One region of the Streptomyces sp. NPDC007971 genome, then DNA from elsewhere that is predicted to be linked to it. Evidence: riboswitches for the same ligand, from Rfam matches in the RefSeq annotation. Region 1 holds a riboswitch; the other holds the start of a gene.
What was found. A riboswitch is a leader RNA that binds a small molecule or an ion and turns the genes downstream of it on or off. The one in region 1 is predicted to bind cobalamin.

Region 1 (7,464 bases):
GACGGGCTCGTCGCGGGCGAGACGAAGGTGACGCGGCTGGTCACGTGGCTGTTCCTCCTACGGTGGTCATCCCGAGGACGGTACATGCGCGGTTCCCGAGGACGGTACATGCGCAGTTCGCGAGGACGGTACATGCGCAGTTCGCGAGGACGGTACATGCGCAGTTCGCGAGGACAGCACATGTGCAGATGGCGAGGACAGCACATGCGCAGTTCGCGCGGGCGGGCAGCGCCGCGACGCACGAAGACCCCGGACCGCCGACCCGTGCGCCGAGCGGTGCCGACGGTACCGTCGCGGCCGTGCACGCCCGCTCCCGACGTGGAGCGGGCGTGCGGTGCCGGGGACGTCCGCTACAGCTCCGCGCGGATCGTCCTGGCGGCTGCCACCAGGTTCTCCAGGGAGGCCCGGGTCTCCGGCCAGCCGCGGGTCTTCAGGCCGCAGTCCGGGTTCACCCACAGCCGTTCCGCGGGGATCGCCTTCAGCCCCATGCGCAGCAGCCGGGCGGCCTCCTCGGCACTCGGCACGCGCGGGGAGTGGATGTCGTACACGCCGGGTCCGGCCTCGCGCGGGTAGCCGTGGGCGGCGAGTTCACGGGCGACCTGCATGTGGGAGCGGGCGGCCTCCAGGCTGATGACGTCGGCGTCGAGGTCGTCGATGGCCTGGACGACGTCGCCGAACTCGGCGTAGCACATGTGGGTGTGGATCTGGGTGTCCGGGCGTACGCCGGCGGTGGTCAGCCGGAAGGCCTCCGTGGCCCACGCCAGGTACGCGGGACGGTCGGCGGCCCGCAGCGGCAGGGTCTCGCGCAGCGCGGGCTCGTCCACCTGGATCACCGAGGTCCCGGCCGCCTCCAGGTCGTTCACCTCGTCGCGCAGGGCGAGGGCGACCTGGCGGGCGGTGTCGGCGAGCGGCTGGTCGTCGCGGACGAACGACCAGGCGAGCATGGTGACCGGTCCGGTGAGCATGCCCTTGACCGGGCGGCCGGTCAGGGACTGGGCGTACGTCGTCCAGCGCACGGTCATCGGCTCGGGGCGGGAGATGTCGCCGGCCAGGATCGGCGGCCGGACGTACCGCGTGCCGTAGGACTGGACCCATCCGTGCTGGGTGGCGAGGTAGCCGGTGAGCTGTTCGGCGAAGTACTGGACCATGTCGTTGCGTTCGGCCTCGCCGTGCACCAGGACGTCCAGGCCGGCCTTCTCCTGGAAGGCGATCACCTCCTGGATCTCCGTCCTGACGCGCTCCTCGTACCCGGCGGTGCCGATCCGTTTGGCCCTCAGGTCGGCGCGTGCGGTGCGCAGTTCGCCGGTCTGCGGGAAGGAGCCGATGGTCGTGGTGGGCAGCAGGGGGAGGCGCAGATGGGCGCGCTGGGCGGCGGCCCGCTCGGGGTAGGACGGGGAGCGGCGCGCGTCGTCCGGGGCGACGGCGGCGGTGCGGGCGCGGACGGCCGGGTCGCGGGTGACGGGGGAGTTCGCGCGGGAGGCCAGGTCGGCCCGGTTCGCGGCGAGTTCCGCGGCGATGGCGTCGGCGCCGTGGGCCAGGCCCTTGGCGAGGACGGCGATCTCGGCCGTCTTCTGCCGGGCGAAGGCGAGCCAGCGCAGGATCTGCGGATCGATGTCCCGCTCGGCCGCCGTGTCGAGGGGCACGTGCAGCAGGGAGCAGGAGGCGGACACGTCGACCCGGTCGGCCAGGCCCAGCAGGGTGCCGAGCGTGGCGAGCGACGCCGTCAGGTCGTCGACCCAGATGTTACGCCCGTTGACGACACCGGCGACCAGCCGCTTGCCGGGCAGCCCGCCGACGGCGGCCAGGTCCTCCAGATGGGCGGCGGCGGCCCCGGTGAAGTCCAGGGCGAGTCCGTCGACCGGTGCCTTGGCCAGCACCGGCAGGGCCGCCCCGAGACGGTCGAAGTAGGAGGCGACCAGCAGCTTCGGCCGGCCGGTCAGGGCGCCGAGGTCGCGGTAGGCGCGGGCGGCGGCGTTCAGTTCGGCCGGCGTGCGGTCCTGGACCAGGGCGGGCTCGTCGAGCTGCACCCACTCGGCGCCCGCCGCGCGCAGGTCGGCGAGGACCTCGGCGTACACCGGCAGCAGACGGTCCAGCAGGGTGAGCGGGTCGAAGCGGGCTCCAGCGGCGCGACGTCCTGGGTGCCGCGCGCCATGGCGAAGTACCCGTCGAGCGGGTCGGCGGCGACGGCGTCGCGGTGGCGGCCGGGGATCGCGCCGACCATGACGGTGGTGTCCAGCACGTGGTCGTAGTACGAGAAGTCACCGGTCGGCACTTCGTCGATGCCGGCGTCGGCCAGCCGGCGCCAGTTGGTGCGGCGCAGGTCGGTGGCGGTGGCGAGCAGCGCGTCGGCGGTGACGCGGCCCTTCCAGTAGCCTTCGACGGCCTTCTTCAGTTCCCGGTTCTGTCCTTGGCGGGGGTAGCCGTACACGGTGGCCCGTGCTGCCGCGGCTGCGGTCTTGGTGGTCACGGAGATCTCCTTCGCGAGATGAATCCCTGAGATCCCGGGGACGGGACGAGAGCGCGAAGGGGCGACGGACCGGACGGCACCGGCCCACGGCCGTCCGTTCGGTGTGTGCGCCGACCCGCCCTCGAGGTCACCGGGATGTCCGCGCACGAGCGGTTCCGTACGCGGGCAGATGGCAGGTCTTCGGACTCGCGGGCACGTCCTCAGGGGAGGACACCTACTGGCCGTCGCTTCCCAGGCCCTTGTCGGGCCCAGTGCGTATGACGGCGGTCGTTCCCGCTCACCGCTGCGGGGCAGTCCCGGATTCCCACCGGGTTCCCTCTTGCGACGCATCCCGTCTGGCGGACGGGGCGAACCAGCTGCACCGGCCACCCTAGAGGGCGGTGCGGTCGAGCGTGAGGTGATGTCCGTCATTCGGATGGCGGCACGAGACGGGCCGCCATCCGAACGTCGGACGACGCGCCGGGGCGGGAAGCGCCGCACACGCGCTTCCCGCCCCTCCCCTGTGAGCAGCAGCCGGATCCCTCGACCGGTCGCTGCCGTCCGGGCCTCGCGGCCCGTTCCCCGCACCGGGCCCCTCAGCCCGGGCGAGCCGGTCCGCTCAGGACCGGCCGTACTCGTGGAACCCCCGCCCGGTCTTGCGGCCGAGCAGCCCCGCCTCGACCATCCGATGGAGCAGCGGGGGAGGGGCGTAGAGGGGTTCCCTGAACTCGTCGTAGAGCGACTCGGCGATCGAGGCGACGGTGTCGAGCCCGATCAGGTCCGCGAGCCGGAGCGGCCCCATCGGGTGGGCGCACCCCAGCTCCATGCCGGTGTCGATGTCGGCGGCGGTGGCGAAGCCGGACTCCGCCATGCGGACGGCCGCCAGCAGGTAGGGGACGAGCAGCGCGTTGACGACGAAACCGGCCCGGTCCCGGGAGTGGACGACCGTCTTGCCGAGGACCTCGGTGACGAAGGACTCGACGGCGGTCACGGTCCCGGGTGCGGTGTGCAGGGAGGCGACGACCTCCACGAGCGGCAGTACCGGCACCGGGTTGAAGAAGTGCAGCCCGACGACCCGGTCGGCGCGGGCGGTGGCCATGCCGAGGCGCATCACGGGCAGGGAGGAGGTGTTGGTCGCCAGGACGGCCGCCGGGTCCTCGACGATCTTGTCGAGGGCGGCGAACACCTCGGTCTTGGCGTCCGCGTTCTCGACGACCGCCTCGATGACGAGCTGCCGGTCGGCCATCTCCTCCAGGTCGCCGGTGAAGGCGAGGCGGGCGAGGGCGTCCTGCGCGGCGGCCGGCTCCAGCCCGCCCCGCCCGACCGCTCGCTCCAGGGAGGCGCTCACGCGCTCGCGTGCCGCGCGGGCGGCCGTGGCGTCCGCCTCGCAGACCACCGTGTCCAGCCCGGCCCGCGCGCACACCTCGGCGATGCCGGCGCCCATCAGACCGCCGCCGACCACCCCGACGCGCCGGATCCCGCCGGTCATGACCGGGCCCCCGCGCGCCGCACCAGGTGGGCGGTGTAGGCGTCGGGGGTGAAGAAGAGCGGCAACTCGCCCGCGAGCGCCGTGCGTTCGAAGAGGGCGCGCACCTCGTCGACGGGCGCCCACGGGTACTCGGCGCCGAGCGCGGCGATCTCGTCGTCGAGCAGTCGAAGGACCGTCTCCCGGTCGATCACCCGGTGCCGCAGCCACTGCCAGATCTGCACGCGGGCGATCTCGGCGGTGGCCGCGTCCTCCATGAGACCGTGCAGAGCGACCGCGCCCTGTCCGCGCAGCCAGGCGGCGAAGTAGCGCAGCGCCACCGCGATGTTGGTGCGCACCCCCTCGGGCGTGGGCGGCCCGCTGATCCGGCGCACCGACAGCAGGTCCGCGGCCGTCACCTCCACGTCGCCCCGCGTCCGGTCGATCTGGTGCGGCCGCTCGCCGAGGACGCCGTCGAACACCTCGCGGCAGACGGGCACCAGGCCGGGGTGGGCGACCCAGGAGCCGTCGAAGCCGTCCTCGGCCTCGCGCTCCTTGTCCAGCCGCACCTTGGCGAGGGCCGCCTCGTGCGCGGCCGGGTCCCCACCCGGCACGTGCGCGGCCATGCCGCCGATGGCGTGGGCGCCGCGCCGGTGACAGGTGCGTACGAGCAGTTCGGTGCAGGCCCGCATGAAGGGGGCCGTCATCGTGACCTTCGCGCGGTCCGGAAGCAGGAAGTCGGTGCGGTGCCCGAAGGTCTTGATCAGGCTGAACAGGTAGTCCCAGCGGCCCGCGTTCAGGCCCGAGCTGTGCTCGCGCAGCTCGTAGAGGATCTCCTCCATCTCGAACGCGGCGGTGATCGTCTCGATGAGGACCGTGGCGCGGATCGTGCCGTGGGGGATGCCGAGGAGTTCCTGGGCGGTGACGAAGACGTCGTTCCACAGGCGGGCCTCGTAGCGGTTCTCCAGCTTCGGGAGGTAGAAGTACGGGCCGCGGCCGGCGTCGATCTGGCGCTGCGCGCAGTGGAAGAAGTACAGGCCGAAGTCGACGAGTGCGGCGGGCACGGGCCCGTCGCCGAACTCCAGGTGCTCCTCGTCGAGATGCCAGCCGCGCGGGCGTACGACGACGGTGGCGAGCTGTTCGCCGAGCCGGTACCGCTTGCCCTCGGCGGTGGTGAAGTCGAGGCGCCGCCGGGTGGCGTCGAGCAGGCTGAGCTGGCCGCCGATCACGTTGTTCCAGGTGGGCGCGGTGGCGTCCTCGAAGTCGGCCATCCACACCCGGGCGCCGGAGTTGAGGGCGTTGACCGTCATACGGCGGTCCGGCGGCCCGGTGATCTCCACGCGGCGGTCGGTCAGGCCCGGGGCGGGCGGCGCGACGCGCCAGGAGGGGTCGGCACGCACGGCGGAGGTGACCATCGGGAAGTCGAGCGGGGAGCCACTGGCCAGGCGGAGGATCTGCCGCCGGCGTTCCCGCATCAGGTCCCGGCGGCGGCCGGCGAACGCCGCGGTCAGCCGGCCGAGGAAGTCCAGGGCGGCGGGTGTGAGGATCTCGTCGTGCCGCTCGCCCAGGGGAGCGAGGACACGGACGTGGTGGGGCGGAGCACTGGTGGGCATCGCTTCTCCTGCGGGCGGGCGGGCGGAAGGCAGGGGCCGGACAGGGACGGTCGTCCGGCCCCCGCCGGGCCGGGGCGGGCCGCCGGGCGTCCGGCCCTCCCCGGGGCCTTTCTCCCGGACCGGGCCGGCATCCGGCGAGGGCGTCTCGCGTGGACCGGGCCGGCATCCGGCGAGGGCGTCTCGCGTGCACCGGGCTGGTATCCGGCGACGGCGCCTCGCGGCGGACGGGGCCCCGGCGAGATCCGAAAGGGGGGCCTAGTGGAACTGCTCCTCCTCCGTGGAGCCGGCCAGGGCGGTGGTGGAGGAGGCGGGGTTGACGGCGGTGGAGACCAGGTCGAAATAGCCGGTGCCGACCTCGCGCTGGTGCTTGACGGCGGTGAAACCGTGCGCCTGCGCGGCGAACTCCTTCTCCTGGAGGTCGACGTAGGCGGTCATGCCGTGCTCGGCGTAGCCGCGGGCCAGGTCGAACATGCCGTGGTTGAGGGAGTGGAAGCCGGCCAGCGTGATGAACTGGAACTTGTAGCCCATCGCGCCCAGCTCGCGCTGGAACTTGGCGATCTGGTCGTCGTCCAGGGCCGCCTTCCAGTTGAAGGACGGCGAGCAGTTGTAGGCGAGCATCTGGTCCGGGTACCGCGCATGGATCGCCTCGGCGAACTCGCGGGCCTGGGCGAGGTCCGGGGTGCCGGTCTCGACCCAGATCAGGTCGGCGTACGGGGCGTAGGCGAGCCCGCGGGCGATCACGGGCGCCATGCCGCCCCGGACGCGGTAGAAGCCCTCGGCGGTGCGCTCGCCGGTGGTGAACTCGGCGTCGCGCTCGTCGACGTCGGTGGTGAGCAGGTTGGCGGCGAGGGCGTCGGTGCGGGCGATGATCACGGTGGGCACGTCGGCGATGTCGGCGGCGAGGCGGGCCGCGTTCAGGGTGCGGATGTGCTGCGAGGTCGGCACCAGGACCTTGCCGCCGAGGTGGCCGCACTTCTTCTCCGAGGCCAGCTGGTCCTCGTAGTGGATGCCGGCCGCGCCCGCCGCGATCATCGCCTTGGTCAGCTCGAAGGCGTTCAGCGGACCGCCGAAGCCGGCCTCGGCGTCGGCGACGATCGGCGCCAGCCAGTCGGTGCCCCCGTCCGTCGAACCCGTGCCCGCGCCCTCGGCGGTGGCGATCTGGTCGGCGCGCAGCAGCGCGTTGTTGATCCGGCGGACGACCTGGGGCACGGAGTTGGCGGGGTAGAGGCTCTGGTCGGGGTAGGTGTGGCCGGCCTGGTTGGCGTCCGCGGCGACCTGCCAGCCGGACAGGTAGATGGCCTGCAGACCGGCCTTGACCTGCTGGACGGCCTGGCCGCCGGTGAGCGCGCCGAGCGCGTGGATGTAGTCCCGCTCGTGCAGCTGCCGCCACAGCCGCTCGGCGCCGCGCCGGGCCAGGGTGTGCTCCTCGCGGACACTGCCCGAGAGCCGGACCACGTCCTCGGCACGGTAGGTGCGCTCGATGCCCTGCCAACGCGGGTCGGTGGCCCAGCGCTGCGCGAGCTTCCCGGCCGCCTGCGTCCTCGCCTCTGCCATGACTGTCACGTCTCCTCGGTCTGTGCCGGCTGCCAATGCTCCTGCCCGGGCGAGCAGGGATGGCACTGTGTGTCGAATTTCTGAGGTGCGGCCCGTCGTCACGCGGTGGGACGGAGGTGAGCAACGCTGCCGGTCATGACCACGCCGACGCCGGGATCTCCGACGTCAGGGCATGAATCGCGCCCCGGTTCCGGGCGGTGGTCCCCGGAGTCCGGCGGGCCGCACGGAAACTCTGACACTGGCACTGAGTGCCAACAAGCATGGATGCCTGCCAACTTCTGCGAATCTTCCGGCCGTTATCTGCCAAGTTTGCGAAGGGGGCCCGGGCGGTTTGATCGCCTACGCTGAGCCGAAGCCGGACATGGAGGTCCACGGGGTGAGCAAGA
Region 2 (7,464 bases), on a different contig from region 1:
CGCCTCCGGGGAGTTGATGTGCTTGTACAGCGTCAGCACCAGGTTGTTCGCGACGATCGAGTCGCCCGTCGCGAAGAAGGCCACCAGACGGCCGATCAGGTGCTGCTCCTCGGGGGACAGCTTCGCGAGGTCGGCGACGTCCGAGTGGAGGTCGACCTCCTCCACGGTCCAGGTGTTCTTGATGGCGTCCCGGTAGCGCTCGTAGAAGTCCGGGTAGCGCATCGGACGCAGGGTGAGCTCGAAGCCGGGGTCGAGCAGGTTCTGGTGAGTCATTGCTGTCGGCGCGAGGCGCCGTCCTCCAGTGGTGATGGTCGGGTGGCGGGCGGGAGCTACTGGCAGGCCTCGCAGGACTCGGGGTTCTCCAGGGAGCAGGCGACGGCGTCGGGGTCGGCCGCCTGCTGGACGGGGATGGCCGGCTGGGCCTGCGCCGCGCGGGCGATCCGCGTCGCCGGACGCGAGCGCAGGTAGTACGTCGTCTTCAGGCCCGACTTCCAGGCGTACGCGTACATCGAGGAGAGCTTGCCGATCGTCGGCGTCTCCAGGAACAGGTTCAGGGACTGCGACTGGTCCAGGTACGGGGTGCGGGCCGCGGCCATGTCGATGAGCCCGCGCTGCGGGATCTCCCAGGCCGTGCGGTACAGCGCCCGCAGGTCCGCCGGGATCCACACGAAGTCCTGCACCGAGCCGTTGGAGTCGCGCAGCGCCTCACGGGTGCGCGCGTCCCAGACGCCCAGCTCCTTCAGGTCCTGCACCAGGTACGAGTTGACCTGCAGGAACTCGCCGGACAGGGTCTCGCGCTTGAACAGGTTGGAGACCTGCGGCTCGATGCACTCGTACACACCCGCGATGGAGGCGATCGTCGCGGTCGGGGCGATCGCGAGGAGCAGCGAGTTGCGCATGCCGACCGCGGCGATCCGCTCGCGCAGCGCCGCCCAGCGCTCGGGCCAGACCGGCTCGACGCCGTAGTGGTCGGGGTGCAGGACACCCTGGGCGGTGCGGGTCTTCTCCCAGGCGGGCAGCGGGCCGTTCCGCTCGGCGAGGTCGGCGGAGGCCTCGTACGCGGCGAGCATGATCCGCTCGGCGATCCGCGTGGACAGGGCCTTGGCCTCGGGCGAGTCGAAGGGCAGACGGAGCTTGAAGAAGACGTCCTGCAGACCCATCGCGCCCAGGCCCACCGGACGCCACCTGGCGTTGGAGCGGCCCGCCTGCTCGGTCGGGTAGAAGTTGATGTCCACGACACGGTCGAGGAAGGTGACGGCCGTGCGGACGGTCTCGTCCAGGCGCTTCCAGTCGATGTCCCCGTCGCTCACGAAGGCACCGAGGTTGACCGAGCCCAGATTGCAGACCGCGGTCTCCCCGTCGTCCGTGACCTCCAGGATCTCCGTGCAGAGGTTGGAGGAGTGGACGACATGGCCCGCGGTCGCCGTCTGGTTGGCCGTGCGGTTGGCGGCGTCCTTGAAGGTCATCCAGCCGTTGCCGGTCTGCGCGAGGGTGCGCATCATGCGGCCGTACAGGTCACGGGCCGGGATGGTCTTCTTCGCGAGCCCCGCCGCCTCCGCCCTGCGGTAGGCGGCGTCGAACTCCTCGCCCCACAGGTCGACCAGCTCCGGCACGTCCGCCGGGGAGAACAGCGACCACTGCTCGTCGGCGTTGACCCGGCGCATGAACTCGTCCGGGACCCAGTGCGCGAGGTTCAGGTTGTGCGTACGGCGGGCGTCCTCGCCGGTGTTGTCCCGCAGCTCCAGGAACTCCTCGATGTCGGAGTGCCAGGTCTCCAGGTACACGGCCGCGGCCCCCTTGCGCCGGCCGCCCTGGTTCACCGCGGCCACCGAGGCGTCCAGGGTCTTCAGGAACGGGACGATGCCGTTGGAGTGCCCGTTGGTGCCGCGGATCAGCGAACCGCGCGAACGGATGCGGGAGTACGACAGACCGATGCCGCCGGCGTGCTTCGAGAGACGGGCGACCTGGTGGTAGCGGTCGTAGATGGAGTCCAGCTCATCCAGCGGGGAGTCGAGCAGGTAGCAGGACGACATCTGCGGGTGGCGCGTACCGGAGTTGAACAGCGTGGGGGAGGAGGGCAGGTAGTCGAGGCGGCTCATGAGCCCGTAGAGCGCCGCGACCTCGTCCACCGCGCGGGCGCTGTCGTCCTCGGCGAGACCGGCGGCCACGCGCAGCATGAAGTGCTGGGGCGTCTCGATCACCTGGCGGGTGATCGGGTGGCGCAGCAGGTAGCGGCTGTGCAGGGTGCGCAGGCCGAAGTAGCCGAAGCGGTCGTCGGCGGCCGGGTCGACGAGGGAGTCCAGCCGGTCGGCGTGCAGCCGGACGAACTCGGCGGTGCGGTCGGCGACGAGGCCCTCGCGGTGGCCCACGGCTACGGACTCGGTGAAGGACGTCACACCCTGCGAGGCGGCCTCCGCGCGGACGGAGAGGGTCAGCAGCCGGGCGGCCAGCCGGGAGTAGGCGGGGTCCTCGGAGATGAGGCCGGCGGCCGCCTCCGTGGCCAGCTCGCGCAACTCCGCCTCGTCGGCCCGGGCGGAGCGGCCGCGCAGGGCGGCCGCGGCGACCCGGCCGGGGTCGGCGTCGGGGAGGTCGGCGGTCAGCTCGGTCAGGGTCCGCAGCAGCGCGGCACCGGGACCGTCGGTCTCCACCGGGGCTCCGGTCGCCTGGATGGCTGAAGCCGGGTCGGCTGGCGCGATGGTCACGTGGGGCTCTCCCTCGCTCGGCACGGGGCCTTGCGGAGGGCAGGGGGCGGCACGAGCGCACACGGCGTCGCGTCCACCAGCCCACTCCACGAGGCCCGGACGTCTCAAGGCACCCGCGCCGGACGGCCGGGTGCGTGCTGCCGGCAGGTCCTCGGACTGACGCGGGCGTGCGGATGCACGCAAGTACACCGTTGCGGGACAGTTCCGGATTCGCACCGGATTCCCCTGCGACGACAGCGAGGATGAGCATACATCTAGTGCCGGGCTGTCGTGTCACCCCCAGATGTTGTGTCGTCGTGGCTTCAGAGGGTCAACTCGTAGGTGAGGAGAGTGATGTCGTCCAGGTCGGGGAGGGGATTCCAGTCCCGCTCGGGTGTGCGAACGAAACCCAGGCGCTCGTAGATGCGGTGGGCGCTGTGCATGGTGCGCTGCGTGGACAGGACGATGCGGGTGCATCCCGCGGTGCGGCGGGCCCGGTCGATGCACGCGCGGACGAGGGCCTCGCCGACGCCCCGGCCGCGGGCGGTGCGCGAGACCGCGAGCATCCGGATCTCGGCCTCTGCCGGGCCCGCTATGTCGGCCATGGGGCCACCGGACGGGACGAAGGTGACTCCGCCCAGGACTGTCGCGTTGCGGACGGCCACGAGGACTTCGGCCGCGGCCGCCCGCTTGGCCACGTCCCGGAGCTCACCGAGGTACGCGTCGCTCTCGCCGAAGTCCAGCAGGCCGTCCTGGAGGTAGGCCTGGGCGGTGAGTTCTCCCAGGGCGGCGTATTCGGCGGGGTCTGCGCGGCGGATCAGGAGGTCCATGCCGGTGAGTGTGCACGAAACAGCGGGCCGCCGTGGTGGGTGGTAACCCGGCGGCCCGCTGGGCGGGGGCTAGTGGGTGCTTCCTGCCGTGGCGGGCGGGAGTTCCGCCTCGACCCCCGGCTCGCCCGCGTCCGCCGTGTAGTCCTCCGGGCGGGTCTCGTCGAGGCCCTCGGGGGCCTTCACGGCCTTCAGGACGACGGTCAGGACCACGGTGACGAGGACGTTCAGCACGAAGGCCGTCAGGCCGATGTAGCCGATCTCACCGATGCCGGGGATCTCCTTGGCGCTGCCGCCGAAGTGCTTCTGGGTCGGGGAGGCGACCCCGTAGGCCGCCGCCGTGCCGTACACCATGCCGACCGCCCACCCGGCCAGCAGCGCCCAGCGGTGGAACCAGCGTGTGAACAGGCCGCCGACCAGCGCCGGGAAGGTCTGCAGGATCCAGATGCCGCCCAGCAGCTGGAAGTTGATGGCGACCGTCTTGTCCATGGTCAGGACGAAGACCAGTGCGCCGACCTTCACCAGCAGCGACACGAACTTGGAGACCTGGGCCTCCTGCTTCGGCGTGGCGTCCGGCTTGATGAAGTCCTTGTAGATGTTGCGGGTGAACAGGTTCGCCGCCGCGATCGACATGATGGCCGCCGGGACCAGCGCGCCGATGCCGATCGCCGCGAAGGCCACGCCCGCGAACCAGTCCGGGAACATGTCCTCGAACAGCTGCGGGATCGCCAGCTGCCCGTTGGTGACCTTCACGCCGGCCGCGATCGCCATGAAGCCGAGAAGAGCCAGCAGGCCCAGCATCAGCGAGTACAGCGGCAGGATCGTGGTGTTGCGGCGGATCACCTCACGGCTCCTGGACGACAGCGTCGCGGTGATCGAGTGCGGGTACATGAACAGCGCGAGCGCCGAGCCGAGCGCCAGCGTGGCGTACGTCCACTGGCCCGCCTCCGGCGGGGCGAGCGCGCCGCGCGGCTTGCCGGTGGCGGGGTTGACCTGGCTGAACGCGTGGCCCGCCTTGGCGAAGACGTCGTCGAACCCGCCCAGCTTGATCGGGATGTAGATGATCGCCACCGTGATCACGATGTAGATCAGCGTGTCCTTGACGAACGCGATCAGTGCGGGGGCGCGCAGGCCCGAGGAGTAGGTGTAGGCCGCCAGCACACCGAAGGCGATGAGCAGGGGCAGGTCCTTCACGAACCAGTTGGTGTGGTCACCGCCGCCCACGCCCATCACGTCCAGCACCGCCTGGATGCCGACGAGCTGGAGCGCGATGTACGGCATCGTCGCCAGGATGCCGGTCAGCGCCACGGCCAGGGACAGGCCCTTGGAGCCGAAGCGGCCGCGCACGAAGTCCGAGGTCGTCACATAGCCGTGCTTGTGGGACACCGACCACAGACGGGGCAGGAACGTGAAGATCAGCGGATAGACCAGGATCGTGTAGGGCACCGCGAAGAAGCCGGCCGCGCCCGCCGCGTAGACCGCCGCCGGCACCGCGACGAACGTGTACGCCGTGTACAGGTCGCCGCCGAGCAGGAACCACGTGATCCAGGTGCCGAACGACCGTCCGCCCAGGCCCCATTCGTCCAGGGAGTGCTCGTCGTCGGCCCTGCGCCAGCGGGCGGCCAGGAAGCCCATGACCGTGACGGCCAGGAAGAAGAAGATGAAGACGCCGAGCGCGACGCCGTTGACGCCGTTCTTCACTGCGCCGCACCCCCCTTCGCGCCCTTGCGGCCGCGCTGGTCGTGCTGCCAGAGCCGGTACGCCAGCATCGTGAGCGCGGTGGAGATCAGCACCCACAGCATCTGGTACCAGTAGAAGAACGGGATCCCGATGAACGCGGGGTCCGTCTTGGCGTACGAGCCCACCCACAGCATCGCCACGAAGGGCGCGACGAGACACAGGGCGATGACCACGCGGACCGGTGTCACGACCGGTGGTCTCACTTCAGGCGCTTCCGACATGCCACGGCTCCGTCCCCTCGCTGATCACCTGTGTAATGCGCAGGCAATCTAGGTGACGTGCCGCGGCAGCGGAAGACCTCGTCCGTATGTCGGTATGTCGATTTGGGGATTGAGGTGTGAAGACCCCAACTCTCCCTAGTCCTGCGGGCGCTTGAGCCTGGCCACGAACTTGTACCGGTCGCCCCGGTAGACAGACCGGACCCACTCCACCGGCTTGCCCTCACGGTCCAGGCTGTGGCGGGACAGCATCAGCATCGGCAGACCCACGTCGGTGCCGAGCAGACCCGCCTCGCGCGGGGTGGCCAGCGAGGTCTCGATGGTCTCCTCGGCCTCGGCGAGATGGACGTCGTAGACCTCGGCGAGGGCGGTGTACAGGGAGGTGTACTTCACGAGCGAGCGTCTGAGGGCCGGGAAGCGCTTGGCCGACAGATGGGTGGTCTCGATCGCCATCGGCTCGCCGTTGGCCATGCGCAGCCGCTCGATGCGCAGCACGCGCCCGCCGGCCGTTATGTCGAGCAGCTCGGCGAGCCGGTCGTCGGCGGTGATGTAGCCGACGTCCAGCAGCTGCGAGGTGGGCTCCAGCCCCTGGGCCCGCATGTCCTCGGTGTAGGACGTGAGCTGCAGCGCCTGGGACACCTTCGGCTTGGCGACGAAGGTGCCCTTGCCCTGGATGCGTTCCAGGCGTCCTTCGACGACGAGCTCCTGCAGGGCCTGGCGGACGGTGGTGCGGGAGGTGTCGAACTCGGCCGCCAGCGTGCGCTCGGGCGGGACCGGAGTGCCCGGAGCCTGCGTCTCCGTCATGTCGAGCAGGTGCTTCTTCAAGCGGTAGTACTTGGGCACACGCGCGGTACGGACCGTCCCGGCCTCGTTCTCCGCACTGCCGACGTCGGTGCTCATGCTCTGCCTTCCCGGCTCCTGATGCCGAAAGCGACCGACATCCCATCGGCCACGGCTCACATCGTGGCACGGCTTCGTGGATCAGGACTCCACCCGCACGCTCCGTGATCCTCTCTGTATACCGTCGGACCCGCTGCTGGTCTAGTCCAGCAGGCGGGTGCCGCCCCCGGGAGCGGTGACCGGTGAGCGCCGGTGACGGCACCGGCACCCAGGGTCAGATTCCCTGCCAGTCCGGCTTGTTCGCATAGGCGTGCCGGAAGTAGTCGGCCAGCTTCAGCTTGGACGCGGCGGCCTCGTCGACGACCACCGTGGCATGCGGGTGCAGCTGGAGTGCCGAGGCCGGGCAGACGGCCGCGACCGGTCCCTCGACAGTCGCGGCGACCGCGTCCGCCTTGCCCTCGCCCGTCGCGAGCAGGACCAGGTGGCGGGCCTCCAGGATGGTGCCGATGCCCTGGGTGATGACGTGGTGCGGCACCTGCGTGATGTCGCCGTCGAAGAAGCGCGCGTTGTCGATCCGGGTCTGCTCCGTCAGCGTCTTGATCCGGGTGCGCGAGGCGAGCGAGGAGCACGGCTCGTTGAACCCGATGTGCCCGTCCGTCCCGATCCCCAGCAGCTGCAGATCCACCCCGCCGGCCTCCGCGAGCGCCCGGTCGTAGGCCTTGCACGCCGCACGGACGTCCTCGGCCGTGCCGTCCGGGCCTATGAACGCGTCCATCCCGATGCCGAGCGGCTCCAGCACCTCCCGGCGCAGCACCGAGCGGTAGGACTCGGGATGCTCGGCGGGCAGCCCGACGTATTCGTCGAGCTGGGCTATCCGGGCCCCTGCGGTGTCCACGGCGCCGGAGTGCACCTTGGCGGTCAGCGCCTGGTAGATGGGCAGCGGAGTGGAGCCGGTGGCCACACCGAGCAGGGCGTCGGGCTTGCGTCGCAGCAGGTGGGCCATGGCCTCGGCGATGAGCTCGCCGCCCGCCGCGGCATCCGGAACGATGACAACTTCCACGCTGGGCCTGCCGTTCTGAAGAGGGCCTGGAGGTCTGGGAGGGCTCGGAGCACAAGTCGCTATGTGGTTTAGACCAATCTAACAGAATCGGCCTCCCG

Region 2: linked by a shared signal. The riboswitch ahead of ACFZCP_RS02670 (ribonucleoside-diphosphate reductase subunit alpha) and the one ahead of metE (5-methyltetrahydropteroyltriglutamate--homocysteine S-methyltransferase) in region 1 are both predicted to bind cobalamin.

What each region holds. Positions count from the first base shown of each region.
Region 1 covers NZ_JBIBJK010000014.1:254,161-261,624, forward strand. The annotation lists gene ACFZCP_RS28835 (histidine phosphatase family protein) at 1-44, opposite strand, end outside; partial or broken gene metE (5-methyltetrahydropteroyltriglutamate--homocysteine S-methyltransferase) at 351-2,467, opposite strand; cobalamin riboswitch at 2,621-2,839, opposite strand; gene ACFZCP_RS28845 (3-hydroxybutyryl-CoA dehydrogenase) at 3,066-3,935, opposite strand; gene aceB (malate synthase A) at 3,932-5,524, opposite strand; gene aceA (isocitrate lyase) at 5,780-7,078, opposite strand; gene ACFZCP_RS28860 (short-chain fatty acyl-CoA regulator family protein) at 7,455-7,464, shown strand, end outside.
Region 2 covers NZ_JBIBJK010000001.1:591,604-599,067, forward strand. The annotation lists gene ACFZCP_RS02665 (ribonucleotide-diphosphate reductase subunit beta) at 1-273, opposite strand, end outside; gene ACFZCP_RS02670 (ribonucleoside-diphosphate reductase subunit alpha) at 330-2,702, opposite strand; cobalamin riboswitch at 2,827-2,982, opposite strand; gene ACFZCP_RS02675 (GNAT family N-acetyltransferase) at 3,005-3,511, opposite strand; gene mctP (monocarboxylate uptake permease MctP) at 3,581-5,209, opposite strand; gene ACFZCP_RS02685 (DUF3311 domain-containing protein) at 5,206-5,469, opposite strand; gene ACFZCP_RS02690 (GntR family transcriptional regulator) at 5,605-6,366, opposite strand; gene nagB (glucosamine-6-phosphate deaminase) at 6,581-7,366, opposite strand.